3 regions of the Alteribacillus sp. JSM 102045 genome follow, and region 3 is predicted to be linked to each of the others. Evidence: predicted binding sites of a transcription regulator. Region 3 holds the regulator's gene; each other region holds the start of a gene.
What was found. The regulator LexA, encoded in region 3, represses DNA repair genes until DNA is damaged. The targets are predictions, from matches to a motif close to CGAACATATGTTCG.

Region 1: uvrB (excinuclease ABC subunit UvrB) is a predicted target of LexA. The motif match lies at 1,410-1,423, and genes of this name have one in related genera.
Region 2: recA (recombinase RecA) is a predicted target of LexA. The motif match lies at 1,691-1,704, and genes of this name have one in related genera.

Annotation. Positions count from the first base shown of each region.
Region 1 is NZ_JBHFQG010000016.1:64,207-67,497, reverse strand. Features, by position in the region: gene ACE1TI_RS12165 (PDZ domain-containing protein) at 1-783, shown strand, start outside; gene ACE1TI_RS12160 (hypothetical protein) at 851-1,075, shown strand; gene uvrB (excinuclease ABC subunit UvrB) at 1,520-3,291, shown strand, end outside.
Region 2 is NZ_JBHFQG010000002.1:215,134-218,424, forward strand. Features, by position in the region: gene ACE1TI_RS02595 (DEAD/DEAH box helicase) at 1-1,594, shown strand, start outside; gene recA (recombinase RecA) at 1,870-2,910, shown strand; gene rny (ribonuclease Y) at 3,286-3,291, shown strand, end outside.
Region 3 is NZ_JBHFQG010000012.1:6,210-9,500, forward strand. Features, by position in the region: gene glnA (type I glutamate--ammonia ligase) at 1-1,241, shown strand, start outside; gene lexA (transcriptional repressor LexA) at 1,592-2,215, opposite strand; gene ACE1TI_RS10020 (hypothetical protein) at 2,377-2,568, shown strand; gene ACE1TI_RS10025 (YneB family resolvase-like protein) at 2,608-3,261, shown strand.

The sequences.
Region 1 (3,291 bases), on a different contig from region 3:
CAAGCCGATTACCGTCCAGCTCTTGTACTCCTTACTGTGCTAATGCTTGCCGAAGGACTGCTCATATGGAGAAATGGCAAGAACCATACCTCTCCTATTGTAGTGAAAAGCTCACGTGGAAAATGGATTGGAGCACACCGGCTCCAGCGTATCTGGTTCATTCCGGCTTTCATTTTTGTTCCGGGCGGTACACTGGAAGCTTTGAACTGGTGGCCTGTGTTATCTATAGGGGATGAAGGTTTATCTCTTTCTCTCGTACCGTTTGCGATTGGAGTTAAATACAGTATATTTTCTACTCTTCCCTCAGCTGCTATGAAATTAGCAGGACAGCGCGTTATGGTACTAGCAATTATCACGGGGATAAGCACGGCAGCAGCTTTTTATGCTCCGGCTATGGTATTATATACAGCCATTTTTGCGGTGGCTGCAAGAGAAATACTCACACTCTGGATAAAAGGAAAAGAACGGTCTCACACCCCTTTTTTCCGATTACGTCAGCATGGTATCTGTATTCTTGGGGTGCTTCCTGAATCGCCCGCAGAAAAAATGGGAATGAAACCTGGCGAAGTAATAATGAAAGTAAACGGCCAGCCTGTAAACAATGAAAGTGAATTTTATGATTCTCTTCAGAAAAATTCTGCTTACTGTAAAGTAGAAGTATGTGATGTTCAAGGAGAAATCAGACATACTCAATCCGCAGTATATGACAATGAGCATCATGAGCTCGGTGTACTATTAGTAAAAGAACAGGATTTTCCGGAAATAATGACAAAAGAAGCGTAATAGAGGGGGAAAAACTAAAACTACTGGTAACTTCTCCTCTATTGAAGTAAAGAAGGACTGATGGTTTGTGGTGACAGTAGTGGGAGCGGTAATTCTCCCGTTTTTTCTTATCCTGGCAGGTGTGAGGCTTACCCACAGTTTTATTGGCGGCGTCTCTGTTGCTCTTATGGTGACAGCAGCATTACAGCCGTGGAACCTAGGGGTGGGAACGATGATTATAGCAGCTGTTTCTCTTGCTGCAGCCATTCCTGTAGGATGGCGAGTATCGAAACATCAGAAAACAGGACCTTAACGACGGAAAAAATTATACCGTCGTTTTTTGCACTTTTTGCACTGTTTAATTATAAAAAAGTTGTTGGGAACGGCCCCTCGTTTTTTTATATTCGTAAAAATGTTAGAAATAGACGGGCACGCGGACCCTTATTCCGTTATTTCATGTGAAATTGATGATTTTCTCAAAAAATACAGCCATTAGCGTAACTGAGGTCCTCAAGCACGTTAAATCAGTAAGAAAAGAAGAAATTAGCGGAACGTGAGTCCGCCTAGCGAACTGCTTACACGATTCAACCGTCCACTGCTTGAGATAAATATTGTTCAGCTCGCGGTCTTTCTGGAAAATAAAAATACGAACATATATTCGTAAAAATCGTTTAAATTGACGTGTTATGTGGTATAATGTATAAGCAGTATTGAAAAGATGTAAGTAGTGATTTAAACGAAGCGAGGGATAGGGCTCATGAATGAAACCTTTGATTTAGTTTCCAAATATGATCCGGAAGGGGATCAGCCTGAGGCAATTAAAGCTTTAACAAAAGGAATAAAAGAAGGCAAAAAACACCAGACATTGCTTGGTGCCACAGGAACGGGTAAAACATTTACTGTGTCCAATGTTATAAAAGAAGTTAATAAGCCAACCCTTGTCATCGCACATAATAAAACCTTGGCAGGACAGCTCTACAGTGAGTTTAAAGAGCTGTTTCCAAATAACGCAGTTGAATATTTTGTCAGCTATTATGACTATTACCAGCCGGAAGCATATATTCCACAGACGGATATGTATATAGAAAAAGACGCCAGTATAAATGATGAAATAGATAAATTGCGACACTCTGCTACGAGCGCATTATTTGAAAGAAATGACGTCATCATTGTCGCCAGTGTATCCTGTATTTATGGTTTAGGTTCGCCGGAAGAGTACCGTGACCTAGTGCTTTCTCTTCGTACAGGCATGGAAATGGAAAGAGATGACGTGCTCCGCGAACTCGTCGATATTCAGTACGAGCGTAATGACATAAATTTTGTGCGCGGGACATTCCGTGTGCGCGGTGATGTCGTAGAAATTTTTCCGGCTTCACGAGACGAACATTGCATTCGAGTGGAGTTTTTCGGTGATGAAATAGACAGAATAACGGAAGTGGACGCTCTTACCGGAGAAATTCTCGGAGAGCGCAATCACGTGGCGATTTTCCCGGCGTCTCACTTTGTTACGAGAGAAGAGAAAATGACGAGGGCAATTAAAAATATTGAAAAAGAACTCGAAGAACAGCTGGCTCATTTTCGGGAAAAAGGCAGAGAGCTGGAAGCCCAGCGCCTTGAACAGCGCACCAATTACGATATCGAAATGATGAAAGAAATGGGTTTTTGCTCCGGCATTGAAAATTATTCCCGCCATCTGACGTTTCGTAAACCAGGTGAATCTCCCTATACGCTCCTTGATTTCTTTCCAGATGATTTTTTAATAGTGGTCGATGAATCCCATGTGACACTTCCGCAGGTCCGTGGCATGTACAATGGAGACCGGGCCCGTAAAAGTGTATTGGTGGATCACGGCTTCCGCCTGCCGTCTGCAATGGACAACCGGCCGCTTCAATTCGAAGAATTTGAAAAACGTGTGCGACAGGCCGTGTATGTATCAGCTACACCTGGACCATATGAGCTTGAGCATTCGCCTGAAATGGTGGAACAAATCATCCGGCCGACCGGACTTCTGGATCCGACGATCGATGTTCGGCCGATTGAAGGGCAGATCGATGACTTAATCGGAGAAATTAATGAACGGAAAGACAGAAAAGAGCGGGTGCTTGTCACGACGTTAACAAAAAAAATGGCAGAAGATTTAACGGCTTATTTAAAAGAAGTTGGTATACGTGTAAAATATTTACATTCCGATATTAAAACATTAGAACGGATTGATATTATACGCCAGCTCCGGCTCGGAGAATTTGACGTACTCGTAGGAATCAACCTGCTCCGTGAAGGACTGGATATCCCGGAAGTTTCTCTCGTTGCTATACTCGATGCGGACAAAGAAGGCTTTCTCCGTGCCGAACGCTCGCTGATCCAGACCATGGGCCGTGCGGCAAGGAACGCTAATGGGCACGTTATTATGTATGCTGATAAAATAACAGATTCAATGGATGTTGCCATCAACGAAACGAACCGCCGCCGTGAAATACAGAAAGCCTATAATGAAAAACATGGTATTACTCCAAAAACCATTCAAAAAGA
Region 2 (3,291 bases), on a different contig from region 3:
AGATTTTGATGTAAAAGAGGAAATTAAAAAAGCGATTCGGGAAATGGGGTTTGAAGAGCCCTCTCCTGTTCAAGAAAAAGCAATCCCTGAAATTTTGCAATTGAAGGACTTAATTGGCCAAGCACAAACTGGGACGGGAAAAACGGCGGCATTCGGAATACCGCTTATTAACCGGATTACAAATGAAGGCTATGTTCAGGCGATGATTTTGACACCAACCAGAGAGCTTGCTATACAAGTATCCGGTGAGCTTCAGAAGCTTTCTAAGTATTTAAATATTCGAACACTTCCTATTTACGGCGGACAGTCCATTGGTCATCAGATTAAAGCTTTAAAGCAAGGTGTTCAAATTGTCATCGGTACTCCCGGGCGGGTGCAGGATCATTTACGCCGCAAAACATTAAAGCTTGACCGGGTGAAAACTGTCGTTCTTGATGAAGCGGATGAAATGCTTGATATGGGTTTCATTGACGATATAGAAACCATATTAAAGCAAATTAATGTGGATAGACAGACACTGCTTTTTTCAGCTACAATGCCCCCGGCGATTCGTAAACTTTCTAAACGGTATATGGTTAAGCCGGTGACTGTGTCAATAAACAAAAGTGAAGTAACAGCCCCTTCCATTGACCAATGGTATTACAAAGTTCTTGAGAGAAATAAACAAGAATCATTGTGCCGTATTTTAGATAGTCAGGACCCTGAGCTTGGAATAATTTTCTGCCGTACAAAAAAAGGTGTCGCCGAATTAACAGAAGTTCTTCAAGCCAGAGGCTACCTTGCTGACGGCCTGCATGGGGACCTTACTCAGTCCCAGCGCGACGCAGTTATGAAAAAGTTTCGTGAAAGCTCGATTGAACTACTTGTAGCAACAGATGTTGCAGCCCGCGGGATTGACGTGCAAAACGTCAGTCATGTCATTAACTATGATATCCCGCAAGACCCGGAAAGTTATGTGCACCGCATCGGCCGCACCGGAAGAGCCGGACGCACAGGTCAAGCTCTAACCCTTGTAACGCCAAGAGAAATGAAGCATCTGCGTTCGATAGAGTCTGAGATAAAAATGTCCATACCAACAAAGAGTGTTCCCTCTATTGAAGAAGTGGTGGAAAAGCAGCAAGAAGCATGGAAAAACCTTATTATTGATCAATTTGAAGATGAACAGGAGCTTTCTTTATTTGATGATCTTGCTGATGAACTTTTAGCGGAATATGACCCAAAAAACATTATTCGCTCTCTAATGAAAATGAACTTCTCCACAGCAATTGGTGAAAATGATGACGGTTATAATTTTGGTGAAACCGGCGGCGCAAAAGGAATGATACGATTCTTCATTAATGTAGGCCGAAATGTAAATATGAGTCCTAAAGTGCTTATTGAAGAGATCTCGGATGCAGTAGGCATCCCTGGAAAAGCAATTGGCCGAATTGATATTTTTGAGAAATTTACATTTGTAGAAGTGCCGGAGGAGGTGGCTCCGTTCGTATATGAAGCGCTGCGCTATTCCCGTATTAATGGAGCGCGGGTAAATTTAGAGCCAGCTAAGCCTCGTCCTAAAAGAAACACAGCCTCCTCAAAGTCTCGTTCCAAATAAAAATAATAATGAAAAAACTGTTCATAGGACGATCCTTTGAGCAGTTTTTCATTAAAAAACTCCATTTTGCTGAGTCTGTTCCTCTTAATAAAAAACCGAATAAATGTTCGTGAAAACTATTGGCAAATCTAATAAAAAAAGGTATGATGTAATAGGTGATAAAAACAAAACGGTCCTTCATTTGTCAGGGCGTTTTTATGGAGCTGTCTTTTGGTTTCGGGGGAAATAAATTCTGATTTTACGGTTGGATTTTGGCAAAATAAAGGAGAGATAAAATGAGTGAGCGAAAAGCAGCGCTTGACCAGGCGCTTAGAAATATTGAGAAACAATTTGGAAAAGGATCTATAATGAAGCTTGGGGAACAAGCCGAACGAAAAGTCTCCACAATATCCAGCGGGGCATTAGCTGTAGATATTGCGCTTGGAGTCGGCGGGTATCCTCGCGGCAGAATTGTAGAAATATACGGTCCGGAATCTTCTGGTAAAACCACCGTGGCTCTTCATGCGATTGCGGAAGTGCAGCGAAAAGGCGGGCAGGCAGCATTCATCGATGCCGAACACGCTCTGGATCCGGCTTATGCTCAAAACTTAGGTGTTAATATTGATGAGCTGCTACTATCCCAACCAGATACCGGTGAACAGGCTCTTGAAATTGCTGAAGCCCTTGTGCGCAGCGGTGCTGTAGATATTATTGTAGTTGACTCTGTCGCAGCGCTTGTACCAAAAGCGGAAATCGAAGGGGAAATGGGAGACAGCCATGTCGGATTGCAGGCACGGTTAATGTCTCAGGCTCTTCGGAAACTTTCTGGAGCGATCAGTAAATCGAATTCCATCGCTGTCTTTATTAACCAGATTCGTGAAAAAGTCGGTGTAATGTTTGGCAGCCCCGAGACTACTCCAGGCGGCCGTGCACTGAAGTTCTATTCGTCTGTAAGGCTGGAAGTCCGCCGTGCAGAGACACTCAAGCAAGGCAATGAAATGGTAGGAAATAAAACCCGCATTAAAATTGTGAAAAACAAAGTTGCTCCGCCATTTAAGCAGGCTGAGGTAGATATTATGTATGGGGAAGGAATTTCAAGAGAAGGATCTATTCTTGATATTGGTGCTGAACTTGATATCGTACAGAAAAGTGGTGCCTGGTATTCATATGAAGGAGAACGCTTAGGGCAGGGTCGAGAAAATGCCAAGCAGTATTTAAAAGAAAATGAAGAAGTAACAGCCACTATTGAAGGAAGTATCCGTGAGCACTATAACCTTGATGCAATCCAATCTCAAGCCGAAGAAGAAGGATTATTAATAGAAGCAGATGAAGAATAACGTTTCAACCACCCTTTATTCTAAAAAGGGTGGTTTTTAAATCGTCTAAATCCATTTACAGATAGGGGATTGAGGACATTGGGAAGTCTTGACATGTCTACAGTGGGAGGATACAATTAAAGGGAGTGATGCTTGAAAAAGTGTCACGGAATGTTCACCGTATTTGCTCTAAAAGGCTTTTTTATTGGAGAAATTAGCAGATCACTCTCCTATAAACCAAGCCTTTTTTATCGACGGCACAACCGGTCGACACCACGTCAAAGAAACATTCACATGTATGCGAAGTTTTATGAACAAAAATGAAAAAACACCCCCTTTAGGCAAAAACAGTGGAACCAAAGGGTACAACCAGATAGCAAGAGGAGGTGAAAAGACTTGGAA
Region 3 (3,291 bases):
TTCCAGTTGATCAACTTTCTAAAGCATTGGATAACAAAATGATGTTTGATGGTTCTTCCATTGAAGGTTTTGTAAGAATTGAAGAATCTGATATGTACTTATACCCTGATTTAGATACATGGGTAGTATTCCCTTGGACTCCGGAAAAAGGGAAAGTAGCTCGTCTTATTTGTGACATATATGAGCCAGGGGAAGTAGGAGGAGACCCAAAACCATTCGCCGGTGACCCTCGCGGAATCTTGAAGCGTGTATTAAAAGAAGCAGAAGAAATGGGCTTCACTGCTTTCAACATTGGTCCAGAGCCAGAGTTCTTCCTTTTTAAAAATGATGAAAAAGGCGAGCCTACCATGGAGCTTAATGATAAAGGCGGCTATTTTGACCTTGCTCCAACAGACCTCGGTGAAAACTGCCGTCGCGATATTGTGCTTGAGCTTGAAGACATGGGCTTTGAAATTGAAGCTTCTCACCACGAAGTTGCTCCTGGGCAGCATGAAATCGACTTTGAATACGCGGACGCTGTAACTACTTGTGATAACATTCAAACCTTTAAGCTTGTTGTAAAAACAATTGCAAGAAAACACGGGTTGCACGCAACATTTATGCCAAAGCCGTTATTTGGAGTAAATGGTTCTGGTATGCACTGTAATATGTCCTTGTTCAAAGGAAAAGAGAACACGTTCTATGATGAAAAGACAGATTCTCAATTGAGTGAAACAGCAATGCAGTTCTTAGGAGGTATTCTTGAGCATGCCCAGGCTTTCACTGCATTGACTAATCCGATTGTTAACTCTTATAAGCGTCTTGTTCCAGGATTTGAAGCACCAGTATATGTAGCATGGTCGCTTCGAAACAGAAGTCCGCTTGTGCGTATTCCTTCTTCTAGAGGATTAAGCACACGTGTAGAAGTAAGAAGTCCAGACCCTTCTGCTAACCCTTACCTTGCTATGGCAGCTATGCTAGCTGCAGGTCTCGATGGCATAAAGAGAAAACTGAACGCTCCAGAGCCAACGGATCGTAACATCTATGTGATGAGCAAAGAAGAGCGTGAAGAAGAAGGTATTAAAGATCTTCCTGCTGACCTAAAACAAGCATTGGACAGCCTTTTGAAAGATGAAGTGCTTGTCAACGCTATCGGACCTCATGCAATTGAGCATTTTGCAGAAGCAAAAGAAATCGAATGGGATATGTTTCGCTCTCAAGTACATCCTTGGGAAAGAGAACAATTCCTTTCCACATATTAATAAGATCCATAAACCCCTTGATGACCTCGCTGTTATCAAGGGTTTTTTAGGTGTTCTGTAACTGAATCCATTATGCTCCTTTTTCATAAATACATCTTTCAGCAAGAAATAAGGCTCCTCATCATGATTATATATCAATGAAAAATGAAAAAAATTTATGATGATACCGTGTACCATTAAATGTTTAAACAGCTCGTCAAAGATAACATAGATTATTAGGGAGGTAAGGTTTAAGGGGAGGGATAGATCGACCGTAACTTGCAGATTCATTCGCAGTCTCCAAGAACGAAAAAATACCCGGCTCATGCTGTATATCAGCAGCCGGGTAAACTATTTAAATAAGTACAAAATTAATGCAGTGTTCGAAATACTCCAGTAACTTTTCCTAGAATAGTGCAATTGTCTAAAATAATAGGTTCCATAGCAGCATTTTCCGGCTGCAGGCGAATGAAATTATCTTCTTTATAAAAACGTTTGACAGTCGCTTCTAACTCTTCTGTCATCGCTACGATAATATCCCCGTTGTCCGCAGTTTGCTGGTGTCTTACCACTACTAGGTCTCCGTCATAAATACCAGCCTCAATCATACTATCTCCTTGAATAGTTAATATGAATACTTTCTCATCAGAAACCATACGCTCTGGTAAGGGGATATACTCTTCAATGTTTTCAACAGCGGTAATAGGTTCACCCGCTGTAACTTTCCCCAAAACAGGAACATAAACAGCATTGCTTTCTGAGATTTGCGGTTGAACGTCTTCTAGTTCTAAAACTTCAATTGCTCTCGGTTTTGTCGGGTCTCGGCGTATTAATCCTTTATTTTCAAGCCTTGAGAGATGACCGTGTACAGTCGAACTTGATGCGAGCCCTACAGCTTCGCCTATTTCACGAACGGAAGGAGGATAGCCTTTTTGCCTGACTTCTTCTTTTATATAATCTAAAATTTGCTGCTGGCGTTTCGATAGTTTGGGCATCGGGTCAGCACCTCTATTTCTATTTTTTTCATATAAACAGTATAGCATGGAAAACATATGTACGCAAACACTCGTTCTAATCTTATCTTGACGGGAACAAAAGTTCTCTATATACTAATTCGTAACGGGAACATACATTCTTATTTATCGGAGGGTATTTAATGATTTTAAAAATGAAGAAGTTAAGCAGTCAGGAATGGGCTATTTTAATTCTTTTTATCATTTCTATTATTTCTCTTGTCTTAACTGTGCAATTAACTGCTCCTGAAGAAGAAAAAAGCATGTATGTAGACAGTATGGATGGACAAGAAGAGGATGTGCTAACCTATACATGGATCGAAAATGGACGCTGACTATATGAGAGGCTGAACAAATGAAGGAGAGAAAATATTTTGAAAAGCTGCATCATTTATTGCCGGGTAAGCACGAACAAAAAATCACAGCAGTCTTCCTTAACAAGACAGCAGGAGGAGCTAACCCGTTTATCGAAGGCAAAAGAATTTACAATTACTAAAATTATTACAGAAGAAGCGAGCGGATATTCCATTGAGCGAGAAGGGCTTCTTGAAGTATTGGATCTGTTGAGCTCACAAAAAGCCGAAGTATTATGTGTGCAGGATGATACGAGACTGGGGCGGGGAAATGCAAAAGTTGCTTTGCTTCATCAATTATTTAAATTAAATGTCCCCATTTATACGGTAAAAGACGAAGGAATTCTTGAGTTATCTGAAACCGATAATATGTTGATGGATATTTTGTCGATGGTGGAAGAACATCAAAGAAAACTTCATAATTTAAAAATAAAAAGAGGAATGAAACAAGCAATAGAAAACGGTTTTAAACCTGAAAAAAACCTCTCGGACCTCCAACAGGGCGGAAGAAAAAAGAAAAAAGCGCCGATAGATGAAATCGTCCGGCTCAGAAAACTCGAACTGACGTTTCGTGATATAGCGGCTACCTTGCGTGGTTTTGGATACGATGTTTCTAAAGCTACTGTACATAGAAGGTACAAAGAACATATAGAGAGCCTGAAAAATTCGGAGTAATTCTTTCTTTGTTTGAAAATAACGTATTTG